DNA from 2 places in the Aminobacter sp. LjRoot7 genome. Region 2 is predicted to be linked to the other one. Evidence: predicted binding sites of a transcription regulator. Region 2 holds the regulator's gene; the other holds the start of a gene.

Region 1 (10,435 bases), on a different contig from region 2:
GCCGGTCGCACCCTCCGGTGGCGTCAGCTCGAGCTTGACCTCTTCCGTGGCATTGGGCGACACAATGACGGCCCCAACCTCGCGGTTGCCACCCTTGATCGACCATTTCCAGCCATCGGGAATGCCTGACACCTCCAGCGACGCACGCTGAGGCGGCAGATTGTGGTTACGCAAAGTCAGCGGGATCGACTCGGTCTCGCCGGGTCGGATCGCCAGGTCAGGATGCGGTGTCGTCAGCCAGAAGCCGGTTAACTCTTGAGGATTTGCTGGTTGATCCTGCGCGAGCGCCGGAACCGGGATCAACGCCGCTGCAATGGCCGCTCCTGCGGCGATTATCCATCGAACAGATTTTTTCATCTCCTTCTCCCAATCGATGAACACGTTGCTCTACTCGGATGCTCCTAGCGGATAACCAGGAAGAGCTTGTTCCCACCACGAAACAGATCCAGCGCGATCGTGCCGGCGGTGTTGCGCAGTGCCGTGGCCAGTTCGACCGTGGTTGTGACCGGCTGCCGGTTGACCGCGACAATCACGTCCCCAGCTCGCAGGCCGGCACGGGCTGCGGCGCTGCCTTCGTCGACGCGGGAAACGAACACGTTTCCAGCGGCATCTTCGATTTGCGCGCCCTCCAGACGATCGGGCAGCGCCGCCGTTTTTGCTCCCTTTTCAGGTTCGATACGCACAGTGACAGACTTTCGCGCGCCGTCGCGCAGGTACTCGATGCCCACCTCCGATCCGGCGGGTGCCAGGCCAACCCGGTTTCGCAGATCGGCTGAGCCGGAGATCGGGTGCTGATCGACACTGATGATCACGTCGCCGGCCAGTAGCCCGGCTTGGGCAGCAGGCGAGCCGTCTTCGACGCTGCTGACAACGGCGCCGGAGTTCTCGGTGAGTTTGAGCGCGTCTGCGAGGTCCGGCGTCAAATCCTGGATGGCGATGCCGATACGACCCCGACGCACCTCGCCATGCTCAATGAGTTGCTTCATCACAGTCGACGCCATCGCGATCGGGACAGCGAAACCAATGCCGATATTGCCGCCGGCCGGCGCGATGATGGCAGTGTTGATGCCAACCAAACGCCCGTCATGTGTCACCAATGCGCCGCCGGAATTGCCCGGATTGATCGAGGCATCAGTCTGGATAAAATCTTCGTAGCCCTCGATGTTGATGCCGCTGCGGCCAAGCGCACTGACGATACCAGAGGTAACGGTTTGGCCGAGACCAAATGGATTGCCGATCGCCACCACCGGTTCGCCGACGCGAAGCGCATCGGAATCACCAAGGCGGAGGGCCGTAAGCCGGTCGCCCTTGATCCTGAGCAACGCGATGTCGGTCGCCTGATCGCTGCCGATCAATTCAGCTGTGAAGCGGCGTCGATCCTTCAGCGTCACCGTGATCTCGCTGGCGTCGGCGACGACGTGATGGTTGGTGAGGATGAACCCCTTTTCGGCGTCCACGATGACGCCCGATCCGGCGCTCAATCTGGGCTGCGCATCGGGCATGTTGAAATAGCGACGAAAGAAGGGATCATTGTAAAGCGGATTGGTCTGGGCTGCGGAGCCGGAAGTGACTGAGATGTTGACGACAGCCGGTGTCACTTCTTGCAATACATCGGGAAGAGGGCGCTCGGCGCTTGCGCTAATGACGGGCTGCGGTGCGGCTGCCAATGCGGGCGCCGGCGCCAGAACAAGAAAGACTGCCGAAAGCGCAAGATAGCTAGACCAACGCGTAGTCATTTTTCGGCCCCGAACTCTAGATTTCTCCTTTCGACGCCACCGGCTGGCCATCGGGTCTACCGTGAACGGACGATATTGTCCGTTCCTCTCATTTGCCGGCGAACGCCAGTTTCAGTTTGCGACCGCGTCAAACATCCGTTTTCGGGTTCGCTTTTCCGTCCGACAGCTGCCGCGCCGCCAAGAACATCACCGTGTACGCTGCCTTCCGCCGGTCCCAGCCTGCGGATTCAGTCATGTCGAGCACCTCGGTCAGCACCGGCTCCAGCACGGCTTTTAGATCGGCCTCATAATTCATTTCGGTCGCCGCACGTTGCGGCGGCGCAATCTTGTTGATGTTGATCGTATCCATGGCATCACCCGTCTGGGGCTGTGTCCGCGCCCGGATGGACGCGGACACAGCCTCTCTGTCTCTTAGAAGTCCATGCCACCGCCGGGCATCGCTGGCAGCGGCGCGTCCTTCTTCGGTTTCTCGGCCACCATCGCCTCGGTGGTGACCAGCAAGCCAGCGACGGACGCGGCGTCCTGAAGTGCGGTGCGCACCACCTTCACCGGATCGATGACGCCCTGTGTGTAGAGGTCGCCAAACTCGTTGGTTTGTGCGTTCCAGCCGTAGCCGAACTCGGCCTTGTCGCGCAGCTTGCCGACGATGATCGAGCCTTCGGCGCCAGCGTTTTCCGCGATCTGTCGCACTGGGGCTTCGAGGGCGCGGCGCACGATCTCAACGCCGTGTTTCTGGTCGGAGTTGTCGGCCTGGACATTGTCGAGCGCCTTTACCGCGCGCAGCAGGGCAACACCGCCGCCCGGCAGCACTCCTTCTTCAACTGCCGCCCGAGTTGCATGCATCGCGTCATCGACGCGATCCTTGCGCTCCTTCACCTCGACCTCGGTCGAGCCGCCGACGCGAATGACGGCGACACCCCCGGCGAGCTTGGCCAGGCGTTCCTGCAGCTTCTCACGATCGTAGTCCGAGGTGGTCTCCTCGATCTGAGTCTTGATCTGGGCAACACGCCCCTGGATCTCGGTCTTGGAGCCAGCGCCGTCAACGATGGTGGTGTTATCCTTCTCGACAACCACCTTCTTGGCGCGGCCGAGCATGTTCAGCGTCACGTTTTCGAGCTTGATGCCGAGATCTTCCGAGATCGCCGTGCCGCCGGTCAGAATGGCGATGTCTTCCAGCATCGCCTTGCGGCGATCGCCGAAGCCAGGCGCCTTGACGGCAACGACCTTGAGGCCGCCTCGCAACTTGTTGACGACAAGGGTAGCCAACGCCTCGCCCTCGACGTCCTCTGCGATGATCAGCAGCGGTTTGGAAGACTGGACCACCGCCTCCAGAACCGGAAGCAAAGCCTGCAGGTTGGACAGCTTCTTTTCGTGGATCAGAACATAAGGCTCTTCCAACTCGACGCGCATCTTGTCCTGGTTGGTGACGAAATAGGGGGACAGGTAACCGCGATCGAACTGCATGCCTTCGACGACTTCGAGTTCGGTTTCGGCGGTTTTTGCCTCCTCGACCGTTATCACACCCTCGTTGCCGACTTTTTGCATCGCCTCGGCCAGGAAGCGGCCAATTTCGGCGTCGCCATTGGCCGAAATCGTTCCGACTTGAGCGATTTCGTCGTTCTTGGTGACCTTGCGAGCATTGACCTTGAGTTCCGCGACCACGGCGTCGACCGCCTTGTCTATGCCACGCTTCAGGTCCATCGGGTTCATGCCGGAAGCGACAGCTTTGGCACCTTCCTTGACAATCGCCTGGGCAAGCACTGTCGCCGTTGTGGTCCCGTCGCCGGCGATGTCGCTGGTCTTGGACGCGACTTCGCGCACCATTTGCGCGCCCATGTTCTCGAATTTGTCCTCCAGCTCGATCTCCTTGGCGACGGTGACACCGTCCTTGGTGATGCGAGGGGCGCCGAACGACTTGTCGATCACAACGTTGCGGCCCTTGGGACCGAGCGTGACCTTCACAGCGTTGGCGAGAATGTCGACACCGCGCAGCATCTTCTCGCGGGCTTCGGTATGGAATTTGACTTCCTTAGCAGCCATTTTTCTTGCTCCTTCTTAAATGCCGGGTGCCACCTTAGGCGGCCTTCTTGGCCTGGGCCGCGGCATCGATCACGCCCATCACGTCGGACTCCTTCATGATCAGGAGATCCTCTCCATTGAGTCTGATCTCGGTGCCGGACCATTTGCCGAACAGGATGCGGTCGCCAACCTTGACGTCGAGCGACAGCAACTGGCCGCTGTCGTCGCGGGCGCCCGGACCAACGGCTATGACCTCGCCTTCCTGCGGCTTTTCCTTGGCAGTCTCGGGGATAATGATGCCGCCGGCCGTTTTTTCCTCGGCCTCGATGCGGCGGACCAAGATACGGTCGTGCAATGGACGGAACGTCATGTCGTTCTCCTCATGGACAAACAGATTTTTGAGGTTCCTCCGCGCCGCATCCGAAGCGGATCCGGCGCGGGGTGCGCGACCCTTTTTCGGCATCGCACGCAATCGATCTGGGTGAGGTGTATTTGAGTTTCAAGAGGTGGCTGCAAAAATTTTGGCACTCGGGCATGCCGAGTGCTAGCGCGCTGAATTCATGCAGCTATCCGCCGCGAATGCGCGATTGAGGGGGCTTGAAATTTCGTTCGAATCCTCCAAAGTTTTTGTCCGACGATGGTCCGCCTAGGACCACCGTCGAAACGTCAACCCAAAGGAGATTGTTGTAACGGAGGACCATCGATGGAACGAACCGTCCCGACGATTATCCCTTCGATCGCCCCTGAAACCACGGATCTGTCACTGGACCGTCTGCTTTTCCCGGCCCGGTTCTTCGGCCATCCCGACGATGTGGTGACGGACGATCAGCTCGACATTCAGGAAAAGCGTGCCATTCTTGCCTCCTGGGCATCGGATGCATGCGCGGTCGAATCCATACCGGCCCTGCGCAAGCCACCAGGCGTTGCGGCCCCGGTGACTTTCGATGCCGTCATGGATGCGCTTCGCCGGCTCGATGAAATTCGCGCCGACGCCGCCTCCAAATTCGACCAGGGCGGCAACCGCGAACGTCCGGAAAGATTGGACGCTTGATGGTGACCGAGAACAAGCTTGTGCTCAGCAGAGAATTCCGGTTGCAGATGGAGGGTTACGGCCTCACGACCGCGGAGATCCATTATCACCTTCCTGATTACCCGCGGTTGTTGCAACTTTTTGTCTGGCAGGAATACGACCTCGCACCGGAATTCCCGACGCTGAAAGGTTTCCTCAGCTACTGGGAACAGGAACTTGAAGGCGCGCTCCATTCAGTGCGCGTTGCCCATCACCGCCTGATCAAACCTGCGGAATGGCAAGCAGTGGACGGGGTGTTTACGATTCAGTGAGCACCAGGGCCCGGTGCGGCCGGGCCCTCTATCTCGTCATCGTCGGGCTCAATCAAGTCAATCAGTGCCGCAACCCGCGTTCCGGGAAGTGGGCGGCCTTGCCCCATCAACGCGTCGTCGCCGAAAGCCCAACCCCACGCCTCCCTGAGTTCATCGAGCGAAGCGCCGGACATGATCACTTCTGCAATCACTGTGTCGTCCACCGGTCCGAGGACCGAGACAACGTCTTCCCGCGTCATGGTCATCGCTTACCTCCATCGATTCGCCAGCGGACTAGATGGGCATTGGACGGAGCGCTTTCCAGTCGCCCCGGCCTGTGAATCCACCACCACGCCGTCAAAATGTCGGCTCGATTGCTCGCCCCTTGACGTCGAGCAAATCGCTTCCCAACTCTTAATTCGTCGGCCGCTGCAAAGGGCCGGCACGGTCAGGGAGCGCCAGGCTTCTTGGCGCTTCCTCGTACCTATGTTGCTCCAAGGAGGATGTAGCTATGAGAACAAATATGGACTTCTCCCCCTTCTACAGGTCGAGCATCGGCTTTGACCGGGTTTTCGATCTGCTCGAGAAATCCAGTTCACCGCAGGCCGACAACTGGCCGCCCTATGACATCGTCAAGCTCGGTGAAGACACCTATCGCATCGCGCTTGCTGTAGCCGGGTTCGCAGAAGACGAGCTTTCGATCACCCATGAGCCGAACCTGCTCGTCATCAACGGCTCGAAGACAGAAAATGGCGAGGTTTTGTATCTCCACCATGGACTGGCGATGAGGACCTTTGACCGTCGTTTCGAACTCGCCGACCATGTCAGTGTCATGGGTGCCAAGCTCGAGAACGGCCTGCTAATCATCGACCTCAAGAAGGAAATTCCTGAGGAGATGAAGCCGCGACGGATCGCGATTAACGCCGACGCTGACAAGAAGTCTGCGTCGAAGCGGATCGAAGGCAACGTAGCGGCATGATCTTACCTGAACCGGCCAGCGCGACACCCCATCTGGGGTGGGGTGTCGTCGTGACCTGACGAGAAAGGACAAGAAAGACGAAAGGAAACGACAATGAGTGTGCGTGACCTGATTCCATGGAACCGTGGCAATAACCAGGCTCCGACGATCTATCGCAGCGAAGACATGGATCCGTTCATGTCGCTGCATCGCAACGTCAACCGGCTGTTCGACGAGGTGTTCCGGGGATTTGACACACCGTCGGTGTTTGGCCGCATGACGCCTCGGAACGGCGCCTGGCCAAGCGTCGAATTCTCGGAGAACGACAAGGAAATCCGGGTGGTCGCGGAAATGCCCGGACTTGACGAGAACGACGTCGAGGTTCTGCTTGACGACGGTGTTCTCACACTTCGCGGCGAGAAGAAATCGGAAACCGAAGACAAGGATCGTCAGTTCAGCGAACGCTATTACGGGCGTTTCGAGCGGCGCCTTGCTCTTGGCCGCGAGGTTGATGAGGACAGGGTGGAGGCGGCATTCAAGAACGGCGTCCTCACAGTGACCCTGCCCAAGACGGAAAAGGCGCAGGCGAACGCCAAGCGCATCGCGATCAATACCACCAAGTGATGGCTGACTGGCCGGTCGGGCCCAAGGTCCCGGCCGGCATCTTCAGGCGAGGAGGAGTCGATGACGGCGCCGCTGACACCAAACGTCGAGACGGACCGCATCCTGTTGAATTGCGGGCGGACGGCGAACGTCAAGCTTCCAATGATGTTTCCCGCCAAGCGGCCACCACTGAGCGGGCAAAGTTCGGCGCGGATTTTCCGGCCTGGCCGCTGTGTCATGACCTCTGCCCGCGGCAGGGCTCAACCGTGGCGGCTGGTGTTTGAACGGCGGACGCCGCCCTTCATTGACGCTTTGATGGGCTACACCGGAGGGGATGATACGCTGACCCAGGTCACGCTTGATTTTCCGACCCAGGAAGCGGCCATAGCGTTCGCTGAAAGGCAAAACCTAGCCTATGCCGTGCTGAATTCCCCGCCAGAACGGCCTCGACCAAACGTCCGATCGCTTCTCCGGGAGCCACGGAAAAGCAGACCGAGGCACCGGACACAACCACAAGTTAGGAGGTAAGAATGGCAAAACTCCCTTTCTTGGCTCCGGTGCAGGTTGAAACAAACGGCGCTGTCCACGAGATCGACTCGGTGCAGGAGGCGATGATGTTCCTGAAGCACTGGCCGACAGGTCGTCGGGGGCCGGTGTTCACCTGCGCCGAGAGAAGCTGCAACGCGGCGATCGCCGGACAAATGTCCGTTGAACAGGCACGACAGGCCTTTGTCAGCTTCGCCAGAATTGCCGGCGTTCTGATCAGCACCGAGCCATCGGCGCCATTGCCGAAGGTCGCTCTAAAGCAGTCGCGCCAAAACGCACCCTGAGTAGAGGTTGCCTACCTTTGCGTCCGTAGCGCCCCCTTCTACGTGGCAAGGGAACCTTTCCCGCTAAGCATGGTTTTTGTTGCTGCGACAAAGGCGGCAGGCAGCGCACCGCGGAACGCCTACATTTTCTTTGCGCGACAGGCGTTTCAGTGGTTCGATCTGGTCAGCCAACGCTAAAGGTACTCATCGTTGAGGACGAAGTATTCCTCGCGCTGGACTTGGAATTTCAATTGCTCGAACTAGGACTGGACGTGGTCGGCATGGCGGATCATGCGAAGCGAGCGCTGGAGCTAGCTCGAATGCATGCTCCGGATCTGGCCCTTGTCGACCTCAACCTGAAAGACGGGCTCACGGGGCCGCATATTGCTCAGCGGCTAGCAAACGATCATCACGTCTTGGTGGTGTTTGTCACCGGGAGCCCCGACCAGATCCCGCTAGATTATGCCGGTGCTATCGGAGCAGTCACGAAGCCTTGTGAACCTATTTCGCTTGGCCAGGTGATCGATTTCGCCAGTGCCTACATTCACCGAGGTGCGGACTGCGCATTGCCAACTCCGCCGCCTCAGATGAGGCTGGCACCATCGCTTCGTTAAGGGCGAGCAGAAAAATTGCTCACACTCGGGAGCGACAGCGCCCCAACCGGACGCACAGCGCAATTTGGGGTTGTTTCGATGGGGCGATTACCCTCCCAAGCCCAAACGAGGAAGGTCGCCGTCTGCAACTATCGGCCAACCGCAGGGTTCTTAGGATGCGCGACGAACCCCCTTCGGATCTGTCTACCGCTCGCTTGCGGGTCGATACCATGGGCTTCTTGTCTGCCGGTTGGCTGGCCGATACTCCCGGTCGGCTGAGCCCTCGGAACGAGGAATATGTTTCCAAGGACTAGTCGTGCCGGCTACCTTCCCTGGATCATGCAGCCCCCCATTTGCTAACGCGCTTATCAGTGCCAGTTCTAATTCATGACCAGCACGCCAAGGACTATGTTCCCTTCGTGGTTTCCGTCGACCGTCTACCATGACGACACCCAAGGTGTGCCGATACGTTTATATCAGACCCTCATTTTCGCATACAACGATGCTTGCCCTTGTGAAGTTCCCATCTCGCATTCGCCCGGGCTTCCCAACCGGGCTCTGTTCCTCGACCGACTGAACCAGGCCCTGGCGCGGCGTAATCGCGGTCGCGGGGAGGAATTCGCCGTCCTTTTCATCGACCTGGACCGTTTCAAGGTGGTCAATGACAGCCTGGGGCACCTTGCTGGTGATCGCCTGATCATAGAGGTGGCGGCTCGCACGTGTATCTGTTTTCTTAATATTCGTCATACTAGTGATAATTATATCAGATTATTTTTTATCCTGTGCTTTCACCCCCTCACCAATTTCTTGTCACGGCGCGGGCCGTTGTGAATCATGCGAAAAAATACTTGTCTCCATACTTGTTCTCTGAGGCCCGAATCGGCAACATTTAGCTGTCCCGCCGAGGGATGGCCCAACCTGTAGTGCGGACGGGCAGGCCTTTCGAAAAGTTCAATCTTGCTAATCTCGCCGGATCTCTCCGGCGGAACGAGGAGGTCGTTGCCATGTTAAACGCACAAGGAACACGTCGCTTTGACGATGCTCAGGCCAGATCCAACCATCCCGAGGTCGAGATGGTTGCGATCGACCGGTTGATCGAGCCCAAGCGAGCTTTGCGCAAGATAACTGAGCGCCATGTTGAAGCCGTTGTCCGGTCCATCGAACAATTCGGTTTCATTGGCGCCATCGTCGTTGACGCCGGCCTTACGGTTATCACTGGCCTGGCCCGGCTCGAAGCGGCGCGGCGGCTCGGATACTCGGAACTGCCAGTTATCCGGATTGACCACCTGACCCAGGCTCAAATCAGGGCATATCGCATCGCTGACAACAAACTCGCCGAAGGCGTTGCCTGGGACGAGAGTGCGCTTCGTTTGGAGTTCGAAGACATCCTGGTGCTCGACACCAGCTTCGAGCTTGAGCTGACCGGGTTTTCAACCGGCGAACTCGATGTTGTGCTTGATGCCGGGGATGGCAGCGATCCGGCCGATCAGATGGATGTTGCTCCCGCTGATGTCGCGGTGTCTCGGCTCGGCGATGTCTGGCAGGTCGGACAGCACCGCCTGATCTGTGGAGACGCAAAGCTACAGGCAACCTATGCCACTTTGTTGCGCGGGGAGAGGGCACGGCTTATTGCTATCGACCCGCCCTACAATGTCGGGATCGCCAGCATCATGGGGCTCGGAGAGACCCGGTACCGGGAGTTTGCTGAGGCCTCAGGCGAGATGTCTCCTGAGCAGTTCGAGCAGTTCCTCACATCGAGCTTGTCGGCAATGGCTGGGCACCTCGTGCCTGGCGGCCTGATCTATTCCTTCATGGACTGGAAGCACATCGAGATCTTGCTCGCGGCAGGACGCGGGCTTGATTACGAGTTGCTCAACCTCGCTGTATGGAACAAGATGAAGGGCGGTATGGGAAGTCTGTACCGCTCCGCCCATGAACTCTGCGCCGTGTTCAAAAAACCTGGCGCTTCCCACCTCAACAACGTCGAGCTCGGTCGTCATGGCCGCAATCGAACAAATGTCTGGGATGTACCTGGGTTCAACAGCTTTGGCCGAGAACGCAACAAACGCCTTGCCGATCATCCCACCGTCAAGCCGGTCGAGCTGATCGCCGACATCATCAAGGATGCCTCGCAACGTGGCGACATCGTCATCGACGGTTTTTGTGGCTCCGGCACAATGCTGATCGCCGCAGAAAAAACCGGCCGTGTTGCGCGCTGTGTCGAACTCGATCCGCTTTATGTCGATGTCGCTCTACGGCGCTTTGAAGAGCGCTTCGGCATCGAGGCGCTTCACGCTGAGACAGGCCTTGGCTTCCATGCGATGAGCGAGATGCGTCGCGCCGAAAGTTCTGGCCAGACAGACGGCACCGACACCTTAGATACTTGCCCTCTCTACG
Region 2 (10,435 bases):
TGCCCGCAGCGCGGGCTTTGCGAGGCCTGTTAAGGGCATTGGCCGCAGGCGTAAAGGCCTAACGGGGCGCTCGATGCTCAGTTCCGGCCCTGAAAGGCGTTCTCGACATGCACCGGCCAGCGCCGTGGCAGCACCGCCACCATGTCGAAGCGCACCGAAAGTTTTCCGTAATCGGGCTGCCGCGCCAGCCACAGGTCGGCGGCGCCCTCGATGCGGCGCTCGGAACCGTAGCCGACGGCCTCCATCGCCTCGACCAGTGTTTTCCGCACCTTCACCTCGACGATCAGCACCAGATCGCCGCGACGCGCAATCAGGTCGATCTCGCCGAGCTTGGTCTTGTAGCGCCGGGTAACGATCCGGTAGCCCTTGAGCATCAGCGCGAGCGCGGCCAGCCATTCGCCGCGGTGGCCACGGCTTTGTGCTTTCTGCCGGGCGAGCCGGTCAGTCACCGGACCCTTCCCGGAGCTCCAGCAGCCGGCGATAGAGCGCAGGCTTCTGCCCGCCTGTCATGCGCGCGGCTTCCGCCGCCGCCTTCGATGCCGGCATTTCCTTGGCCAGCGACAGCAAAAGCTTGTCGACATCGTCGGCCGTCTCGGTCCGCTCCTCGGGTGGCGCCACGCAGATGACGATCTCGCCCTTCGGCGTGTCGGCCTCGGCATAATGCACGGCGAGCTCGGACAGCGTGCCGGTGCGGATTTCCTCGAAGGCCTTGGTCAGTTCGCGCCCGATCGCCGCCTGGCGCGCGCCGAGAACGTCGGCCATGGCTTCGAGCGTATCGGCCAGCCGGCGTGGCGATTCGAAAAAGATCAGCGTTCCCGGCACGGCCCTGACCTCTTCGAGCCGCGTCCGCTTCTGCCCGTCCTTGACCGGCAGGAAGCCGGCGAAGAAAAACGCATCCGAGGGCAGCCCCGAGGCGGTCAGCGCGGCCAGCACCGCCGACGCGCCGGGGATCGGCACGACGCGGATGCCGCGCTCTTGCGCCTGTCCGACGAGGCGGAAGCCGGGGTCCGAGACCAGCGGCGTGCCGGCGTCCGACACCAGTGCCACGCTGCGCCCGTTCTCCAGCGCTTCGATCAGCCGCGGCCCGGCTTCGCTGGCATTGTGTTCGTGATAGGCGGTCGGCCGCTGGCGGATACCGTAGCGATCGAGCAAGACGCGCGTCACCCGGGTGTCCTCGCAGGCGACATGGTCGGCGCCGGCCAGCGTCTCCAGCGCGCGCAGCGTGATGTCGCCCAAATTGCCGATCGGCGTCGCCACCAGATAGAGCGCGGGCACAAGCGGCCGTGCTGCAATCTCGGTCTGGCCGATGACATAGACCCGCTTGTTTTCGTTGTTCTGCACGCCGCCTCGCTTTCAATCCTTCCTTGGCATGGTCCGGTCTGGCTTGCAAAAGGATGTGATCGATTCTGCCATGGCTTTGCCACAGTGCGGGAAGCAAATCGCCGCCGCGGATCGGAACATAGCGATTCGTGAACAGAGGCAATCGTACCGGCCATGCCCCATCGCTTCGACGCTTTCATCTCCCGCCTTGACGCCGCCACCAAGGCTGCCCCGCCCTCACGCCTTGTAGGCGACCAGCACCGCGCCCGCCGCGATCAGCGCGACGCCGAGCCAGTTCGCCGTGCCAAGTCGCTCGCCAAGGAAAATGACGCCAAACACCGCGACAAGAACGACGCTTAGCTTGTCGATCGGCGCCACCTGCGCCGCGTTTCCGAGCTTCAGCGCGCGGAAGTAGCACAGCCACGACGCCCCCGTAGCCAGCCCCGACAGGACCAGGAAGGCATAGGTCTTCCCCGAAATCGACCCCAGCGCCTGCGCCTGCCCGGTGGCGGCCACGATGCCCGCCAGCACCAGGAGGATCACGACGGTCCTGATCAGCGTGGCGAAATCCGAGTTGACGTTCTCGATGCCGACCTTGGCGAAGATCGCCGTCAGCGCCGCAAAGACGGCCGAAAGCACTGCCCAGAACTGCCAGGATGCGAATGCGGTGTTCATGTTGGCTCCGTTGTTCTGATCTATTGGATGCTGGATCGTTGCTTGCCCATGCTGTAACGGGCGCCTGTAATCTTCGAAATCAGGCTGACACCATGGCGACGCACAAGACCTATTCCATCTCCGATCTTCGCGACAGGCCGGAATTCGCCGGCGACGTCGCCGACCGCATCTGGAATGCCTGGTGGCGCGCAGACGGCCACGAGCTTGCTTTCATCAGGGGCCTAGTCGACGAGAATTTCACCTCGACCGGCCTGCCCATGGCGTTCGTCGCCCATGATGGCGACACCTTCCTCGGCACTGCCCACCTGATCGACAAAGATCTCGAATCGCGCCCGCAATATTCACCGTGGGTGGCGGCGTTGTGGGTCGATGAGGTTGCGCGCAAGTCCGGCCTCGGCGCAGCACTTGCGCGTGCAGCGGCCGAGGCCGCGTTCAAGCAAGGCTTCGAGACTGTCTATCTCTGCGCCAAGCCCCGCCTGACGGCCTACTACGAAGGCATGGGCTGGCAGAAGATCGAGGAAGATGTCGAAGGAACCAACGTGTTTTCGATGCGGCGGAAGGTTTGACGGAGAGGACGTCATGCCGGCGCCACGCGCGGGTATGACACTAGTGTCTTCGTTGCTGTCGGTGCCGCGCTGAAGGACAGCCGCTGTCTGGACGGCGATGGATGCAAGAGCATCCTGAGCCGTCGAGGCCGGCCGTTCTGTCACGGCATGGATCCCCGGGTCTCCGCAGTCGCTTCGCTCCTGCTCCGCCCGAGGATGACGAAGCTGTGGGGTCTTCCGCCAATCGCCCACGGCAGCGCATCCGCCGACATTTTCGCTGGCTCTAGCGATTTTCCAACCGCTGCGTTTGTGATTAGCGGCGGCGCCCCTTCCCCTCGTCATCCTCGGGCGGAGCAGGAGCGAAGCGACTGCGGAGACCCGGGGATCCATGCCGTGAAGTTGCAGCTGCCGCTGAGGTCAAAATGCTGCACTCGACTACGGTGGTCGCCAACGCGCCAGCTGATCGCGAACCGTTTTGGACTATGCGTCTGGGTTGGTCCGCGCGGTCCGTCACCGCCATCTGTGTCGGCCTGGGCGGTTCAGCAGATCTGCTCGGGCGTCGACAAGTCAGCGCAGGTGCCTCGGCACCCGCTCTTCCAGCAGCGCTATCAGCGCCGGGTCCATGAAGTCGTAGTCGTCGGGAATGTCGAGGCAGATGACGCGCGCCTTCAGCGCCTTGGCAAACTTCTTCTGCAGCTTGGCGCGGTGGGTCTTCTCCATCACGAAGATGATGTCGGCCCAAGCCACCAGTTCAGAGGTCAGTGGGTTCTCGGCGTCGTGGTTGGTCCCGGCGGAGTCGACTTCGATGTCGCTGCGAGTGGCAAACACCTGCTCGGCAGTCGGGCTGCGCAACTTGTTCTGGCTGCAGACGAAGAGCACGTTCTTCACCGCGGTCTCCGCCTACCGCGCCAGATCCGCAACAACCGCGTCGAGCACGATCATGCCCTCCGGCGTGGCGCGCAGGCGTGAATTGCCGATCGGCGCCACCAGCCCTTCGCCCTGCAGGATCGACAGCCGCGCCGAAGACAGCGACTTGCCGGAAAGCTGCTCGTAGCGGGCGAGGTCGATGCCCTCGACGAGCCTGAGACCCATCAGCAGGAACTCGTCGGCCTCTTCGGAGCGGTTCAGCGTCTCGCCGCCCACGACCCCGTGGCCCTGTTGCTCGACCAGCTCGACCCAGCGTTCCGGCAGCTTCTCGGCGATGGTGACGATGCGCGTGCCTTCTTCCAGGAAGCGCCCATGCGCGCCGGGGCCGACGCCGACATATTCGCCATAGCGCCAGTAGGTCAGGTTATGCCGGCTCTCGGCGCCTGGTTTGGCGTGATTGGAAATCTCGTAGGCCGGCAGGCCATGCGCCGCCGTCACCTCTTGCGTGATCGCATAGAGCTCCGCCGCATGCTCGCCGTCGGGGATCTCGAATTTGCCGGCATTGTAGAGCTGGAAGAAGCGCGTGCCCTCTTCAATGGTCAGTTGGTACAGCGACAGATGGTCGACGGCATAGCCGATCGCCTGCTTCAGCTCCGCCGCCCAGGCATCAGGTTGCTGGCCCGGCCGGGCATAAATCAGGTCGAACGACAGGCGCGGGAAGATTTCGCGCGCAAGCCCGATGGCATGCAGCGCCTCCTCGACATTGTGCAGCCGTCCGAGAAAGCGCAGGTCGGCATCGTTCAGCGCCTGCACGCCCAACGACACGCGGTTGACGCCGGCCGCGCGATAGCCGCGGAAACGCTCGGCCTCCACCGAAGACGGGTTCGCCTCGAGCGTGATTTCGGCGTTGTCGGCGATCGTCCAGTTGGCGGCGATGGCCTCCAGCACGGCGCCCACGGTTTCGGGCCGCATCAGCGACGGCGTGCCGCCGCCGAGGAACACGCTCGTCACCTCGCGCGGCCCGGTGCGGGCACGCATGTTTGCGAGCTCGGTGGCAAAGGCACGCGCAAAGCGTTCCTGGTCCACCGGCTGGTGGCGGACATGGCTGTTGAAGTCGCAGTAAGGGCATTTGGCCGCGCAGAACGGCCAGTGCACATAGACGCCGAAGCCGGGGTCGCGGCTGAGCGACGCAAATGCCATCAGGCCGAACCGAGCATGGCGCGGGCGAATTTCTGGAAGGCGCGCGCCCGGTGCGACAGCGCGTCGGCCTGGCCCGGCTTCCAGCCATGCTTTTCCTCGGCACTCATCTCGCCAAAGGTCTTGTCGAAGCCTTCCGGCAAAAACACCGGGTCGTAGCCAAAGCCCTTTTCGCCGCGCGGCGGCCAGACCAGATTTCCCTCGGCCTCGCCACGGAAGTACTCGGCGTGCCCGTCGGGCCATGCCAGGCAAATGACGGCGACGAAGCGGCCGGTACGCTGCTCGGCCACCTTGGCGCCGCGCTCCTGCAGCGCGTCTTCGGTGCGCTGCATCGCCATGGCGAAGTCGCGCGTGCCGTCTTCCTTTTCGGCCCAGTTGGCGGTGTAGACGCCCGGTGCGCCGTCGAGTGCGTCGACCACCAGCCCGGAATCGTCCGACATCGCCGGCAGGCCGGTCGCGGTCGCCGCGGCAAGCGCCTTGATGTAGGCGTTTTCCTCGAAGGTCGTGCCGGTCTCGTCGGGTTCGGGCAGGCCGTATTCCTTGGCCGATTTGGCGCCGATGCCGAACGGTGCCATCAGGTCGGCGAACTCACGCAGCTTGCCGGCATTGTGGCTGGCGATCACGATCTCATTGTCGGCAAGCTTGCGCATCAAAGGCCCCATATTTTCGGCTCGGCGATCTCAAGCGAATTGCCCGACGGATCGCGGAAATAGATGGAACGGCCGCCATTAGGCCATTCGAAATCGGCTTCGATGGCGATGCCTTCGCCTTCGAGCCGCGACTTCCAGTTCTCGACTTCCTCAGCCGTGCCGGCAAAGCACAGATGCCCCGGGCCCGATGTGCCATGCGGCGGCACCGGCAGCCTGGCATCGGGCTTGGGCGGCTGACGTGTCGCCTCCGCGTTGAACAGGAGCAGCACGCCCTGGCCGCAGCGGAAGAACACATGCCGCCCTGGCACCTTGGCGATCCGCTCCAGCCCCATCACCTCGCCGTAGAACGCTTCTGCGGCATCGAGGTCGGTGACGTAGAGCGCGGATTCGAGGATCGCCGAGGGCCGCATGGCGAATGCCTCAGCCCACCGCCATCTTCTGCAGGTCGACCAGACGCGCAATGCCCTTGCGGGCGAGGCCCATCAACTGCAGGAACTCTTCCTCGGAGAACGGCGTGCCTTCGGCAGTGCCCTGGATCTCGACGATCCCGCCCTTGCCGGTCATGACGAAATTGGCGTCGGTGCCGGCCGAGGAGTCTTCGAGATAGTCGAGGTCGATGACCGGCTGGCCGTCATGGATGCCGCAGGAAATCGCCGCGACATGGTCCTTTAGCACCTTTTCGACGCTGACCATCTGGCGCGCTTCCATCCAGCGCAGGCAGTCGTAAAGCGCAATCCACGCACCGGTGATCGAGGCCGTGCGAGTGCCGCCATCGGCCTGGATCACGTCGCAGTCGACGGTGATCTGGCGTTCGCCGAGCGCGCCCATGTCGACGACGGCGCGCAAGCTGCGGCCGATCAGGCGCTGGATTTCCAGCGTGCGTCCGCCCTGCTTGCCAGAAGAGGCCTCGCGGCGCATGCGCTCGCCGGTCGAACGCGGCAGCATGCCGTATTCCGCCGTCACCCAGCCCTTGCCGGTGTTGCGCATCCAACCAGGCACCTTTTCTTCCAGGCTCGCCGCGCACAAAACATGGGTGTCGCCGAACTTGACCAGGCACGAGCCTTCGGCGTGCTTGGAGATGTTGCGCTCGAAGGAGATGGCGCGCATTTCGTCGAACTGGCGTTTGGAGGGGCGCATACGGCTACTTTCTATGGCGAAATCGGAAATTGTTGCCGGCTTGTAGCTCCATGGCAGGACCAGCGCAAAGGAAAACCGGTTCCGCCGCTGGAGCTGTTGTGTTCGCGGCCACGCGGTCTATATCATTTTGGACGGAGACCATGAAGCAGATGACCAAAGCGGTACCCGATCCCACGCTGCAATCGCTCGACATGCGGTCGCGTGACATCTTCCGGCGCATCGTCGATTCCTACCTCAGGGATGGCGAGCCCGTGGGTTCGCGCAACCTGTCGCGCATGCTGCCGTCATCGCTGTCGCCGGCCACCGTGCGCAACGTCATGAGCGACCTCGAACATCTCGGACTGGTCTACGCCCCGCATATCTCCGCCGGTCGCCTGCCGACGCAGAAGGGCCTGCGCTTCTTCGTCGATGCCTTCATGGAACTAGGCGACCTGTCCGACGACGAACGTCGGGTCATCGAAGCCCAGGTCAAGGCTTCGGGCGAGGGCGCCACGCTCGAGCACATGCTGACCGAGGCGAGCCAGATGCTGTCGGGCATGTCGCGCGGTGCGGGCCTCGTGCTTGCCGCCAAGAACGAGGTCGCCCTCAAGCACATCGAGTTCATCCAGCTCGAACCGACAAAGGCACTCGCCGTGCTGGTGTCGCAGAACGGCGACGTCGAAAACCGCGTCGTCGAACTGCCGCTCGGCGTCACCGTCTCCCAGCTGCACGAGGCCTCCAACTTCCTCAACGCTCATATCCGTGGCCGCACGCTGGCCGAAGCCCGGCTCGAGATCGCCCGCATCAAGGACGAGACCAAGGCAGCGCTCGACACGCTGTCGCAGGATCTCGTCGAAAAGGGCCTTGCCGTCTGGGCCGGTGCCGAAAGCGGCCTGCCGGCGCGCCTCATCGTGCGTGGCCGCGCCAATTTGCTCGAAAACGTCACCGCCCAGGCCGACATAGAGCTGCTCAAGCACCTGTTCGAGGACATGGAAACCCAGGACGGGCTGATCCAGTTGCTCGACCTTGCCGAGGAAGGCTCGGGCGTGCGCATCTTCATCGGCTCGGAAAACCGGCTGTTTTCGCTGTCCGGCTCGTCGCTGGTCGTCGCGCCCTACCGCGACAAGGACGCCCGCGTCGTTGGCGCGCTCGGCGTCATCGGCCCGACCCGGCTCAACTATGCCCGCATCGTGCCGATGGTCGACTATACGGCGCAGCTGATTTCGCGCATGCTGAGGTGAGTTGAAACCACGGAGGACCGACCATGGCGCTCGAACAGATCAAGGCCCAGATAGCGGTCCTGCTCCAGGAAATGGTCAACCAGCCCGAGGACTCGCACGAATTGCAGGAACAGCTGCGCGAGAAGCTGAGCGAACTGCGCGCCCAGGGCCTGCCGCTGCCCAAGGACCTCGTCGACCTCGAAAAGCGTCTCGACGACGATTTTTCCGAACAGGAAGATTGAGCCCAGCGCTCGGGCCAGGCTGTTCGCCGAACGTCCGTTCGTTACGACTGGCCGTTCGCCGGGCCAACTACCAGATTACCGTTCTCGATGCGCATGCCGATCTCGTGGCCGGCCATGGCGCCGGTGAACTTGACGGTCACGCTGTCGCTGCTGCCCTCGAAGCTGACCGTGACGGTGCCGTCGTCATTGTGGGCAAGCGTGGCATTCGCGGGATCAAGGCGAGCCGTGCCGTCGCTGCTGTAGCGGGCAATGTTCAGTGAAGTATTGCTCTCGACGACATCGTTGCCGTCACCTTCCGCCATCCTCAGGGTTGCGACCTGGCCGGACGTGCTGTCGAGCTTGATCCGGTCGTTGCCCGTCCCGCCAACTGCCATCAGGTCGTGGCCGGATAGCTGCAGGGTATCATTGCCGTCGCCCCCACCAGCTCTCACCTCTCGGCCGGAAAGGCTCAGCACGTCGTTGCCGTCGCCGCCGCTTGCAAATGCTTGCCACTTGGCGGTGACGCTAATGGTGTCGTTGCCGTCGCCGCCATCGATCAAGCTGGTATCGTCGGCGCTGATGCTGATGACGTCGTCGCCGTCACCCCCGTCAAGCATGGACACACTGCCCTTGGCGGAAACGGCGATCGTATCGCGCCCATCGCCGCCATCGATCAGGTTAACGTCCCGGCCCGCGGCAATGGCAATGGCGTCGTTTCCATCTCCGCCCTCGAGACGCAGAACGTAGCCGGCGGTGGAAATGGCGATGGCGTCGTTACCGTCACCGCCACTGACGCGGTCCACGTCGCCCTGAGCTGTGATGGCAATGGCGTCATTTCCGTCACCGCCCTCTACGACATCCACTTCGCCTCGGCTTGCGATAGCGATGGTGTCGTTGCCGTCATCGCCGCTGACAAATCCGACGGTGTGGTCGTCGAGCTTTTTGCTTGCGAGGCCAACGATCTGGATATGGTCGTTGCCTCGCTCCCCGGACACGCCGCTCACCCGGTTTCCAACGACCTGGATAATGTCATTGCCTCCCGCCGTAACGACGGAGATGCTTTCCTTGCGCGACGACACAACCGCCAGATCAACATCGCCCGAACCAGCCGCCCTGACCTGCGTGATATGGTCGTTTTCCCCGTGGGTGTAGCGCTCGATCTCCATCCGAAGCGAGTTGCCGGTCGAATTTGCGGAAGCCGTGACGCCTTCCGACCCCATGAGGATGCGCATGATCGCGGACGCCGCAGCACTTGGGGCGAACTTCAGGCCGGGAAGCGATTGGCTCTTTGGCGCGTCGGTGCCGGCTGGGTACCCGCCACGCGCGTTGAGCTGCTGCAGCAGATTGACCGAAACGGACGTGTAGGAAACCGTTGGATTGTAAATCTTCATCGCTGTCCAAATTCCGGGAAGGACCTACCGCAATCCCGGAATCATGATCTGCAAAGGCTAATGGAAAATGAAAAATTCGCCGTCGCGAATATTTTAAAAGTATATTCGCAGTAGCTTTTTAGTATTATCCCTTGGCCCTGTCTTGTTCGCCCCAAGTCACTTGCCGGTAGTCGAAGCCGTATTCCAGCGTTGGTTTGACGATGCGGAAATAGGGTGACAGATCGAAGTCGCGCGGCGTGTACAGCGAGTGATGGCGGATGTGCATGATCTCCTGGCGCATGTAGGTCGACTGCGCCGAGGCGCGGCCGGGCGCGCGGGTGATCTCGGGCAGGATCGGATAGCGGATCTCGCCATAGGCCTCAGCGATCATCGTCGAGCAGATGGCGCGTGTCGGGTCGCCCGAGCCGAAGGCCAGCATGCGGCGGCGCCAGCGCACCGGCACCGGCGGCCGCGGGATGAAATAGCGCAGCATGTCGGTGATGTTCTTGAGGTCGTATTTCAGGCCGAGCCGCTGCACCATGAACCTTACGACATGGTCGCGATCCTCGGGCGAGAGGCCGTTGGCCCGGCAGATGCGGGTGTTGTAGGTGCGGTATTTCGACAGTGGCACGGCGACACAGCCTTCGCCGAGATTGACCTCGATCAGCCGCGGCCGCTCCGAGCCGTCTTCCGGCTCCGGCAGCGCGTCGCCGATGTAGAGTGCGGAATGCGACCAGGTCGACTGCGTCAGGTACTTGATGACGGCCGAAATCCGCTGGTTGCCTTCGATCAGAAGGATATCGCCGGGTTCCAGCGTCCGGCGCAGCGTGTCGGGGTCCGAAGGTGTGTAGGGCTCGTAGCCGGACGATTCGACCTGCAGCCGGGCGGCGAGCCAACGGCCGAGGCGGTCGAGCAGGGTGTCGGTCTTTTGCGTCATGACGCACAGGACGTAACATGAGCCGGGCCGGCGATGCCAGCGGGGCAGATGCTAGTCGGCTTCGGTATCCGCCATGGTTCCGAGGTCGTCGCGGACCTTCTTGGCCAGCCTGCGCACAGTCCGCCGGGGCTTGTCCTCGAACAGCTCGGCGGCATCGGCGAGGCACAGCTTGCGCAGCGCCTTCTCGGAACGCTTGAGCAGCCTGACCAGATGTTTCGGCTCAGGCCCGTCGAACGGCGCTTCGCCTGCCTCGATCAGCTGGCGCATGACGAACACGTCATGCAGTTCGCCCAGGCTTTCACCGAGCGCCTCTACCC

Evidence for each region. The regulator HrcA, encoded in region 2, represses chaperone genes, less so after heat shock. The targets are predictions, from matches to a motif close to GTTAGCACTCNCNNNNNGNGAGTGCTAAC.
Region 1: ACSQ3E_RS18890 (co-chaperone GroES) is a predicted target of HrcA. The motif match lies at 4,276-4,304, and genes of this name have one in related genera.

Annotation. Positions count from the first base shown of each region.
Region 1 is NZ_CAXUPX020000006.1:313,902-324,336, forward strand. It holds gene ACSQ3E_RS18870 (COG1470 family protein) at 1-381, opposite strand, end outside; gene ACSQ3E_RS18875 (Do family serine endopeptidase) at 402-1,736, opposite strand; gene ACSQ3E_RS18880 (hypothetical protein) at 1,864-2,085, opposite strand; gene groL (chaperonin GroEL) at 2,148-3,776, opposite strand; gene ACSQ3E_RS18890 (co-chaperone GroES) at 3,811-4,125, opposite strand; gene ACSQ3E_RS18895 (hypothetical protein) at 4,459-4,806, shown strand; gene ACSQ3E_RS18900 (usg protein) at 4,806-5,096, shown strand; gene ACSQ3E_RS18905 (hypothetical protein) at 5,090-5,341, opposite strand; gene ACSQ3E_RS18910 (Hsp20 family protein) at 5,587-6,054, shown strand; gene ACSQ3E_RS18915 (Hsp20/alpha crystallin family protein) at 6,148-6,657, shown strand; gene ACSQ3E_RS18920 (NADH dehydrogenase ubiquinone Fe-S protein 4) at 6,802-7,164, shown strand; gene ACSQ3E_RS18925 (DUF982 domain-containing protein) at 7,167-7,466, shown strand; gene ACSQ3E_RS18930 (response regulator) at 7,616-8,059, shown strand; gene ACSQ3E_RS18935 (GGDEF domain-containing protein) at 8,426-8,869, shown strand; gene ACSQ3E_RS18940 (site-specific DNA-methyltransferase) at 9,043-10,435, shown strand, end outside.
Region 2 is NZ_CAXUPX020000005.1:39,504-49,938, reverse strand. It holds gene ACSQ3E_RS15695 (YraN family protein) at 78-449, opposite strand; gene rsmI (16S rRNA (cytidine(1402)-2'-O)-methyltransferase) at 442-1,341, opposite strand; gene ACSQ3E_RS15685 (EamA family transporter) at 1,558-1,995, opposite strand; gene ACSQ3E_RS15680 (GNAT family N-acetyltransferase) at 2,088-2,561, shown strand; gene ACSQ3E_RS15675 (low molecular weight protein tyrosine phosphatase family protein) at 3,108-3,428, opposite strand; gene hemW (radical SAM family heme chaperone HemW) at 3,441-4,607, opposite strand; gene rdgB (RdgB/HAM1 family non-canonical purine NTP pyrophosphatase) at 4,607-5,254, opposite strand; gene ACSQ3E_RS15660 (VOC family protein) at 5,254-5,664, opposite strand; gene rph (ribonuclease PH) at 5,675-6,391, opposite strand; gene hrcA (heat-inducible transcriptional repressor HrcA) at 6,541-7,611, shown strand; gene ACSQ3E_RS15645 (hypothetical protein) at 7,635-7,832, shown strand; gene ACSQ3E_RS15640 (calcium-binding protein) at 7,874-9,202, opposite strand; gene ACSQ3E_RS15635 (YiiX/YebB-like N1pC/P60 family cysteine hydrolase) at 9,327-10,118, opposite strand; gene ACSQ3E_RS15630 (CHAD domain-containing protein) at 10,170-10,435, opposite strand, start outside.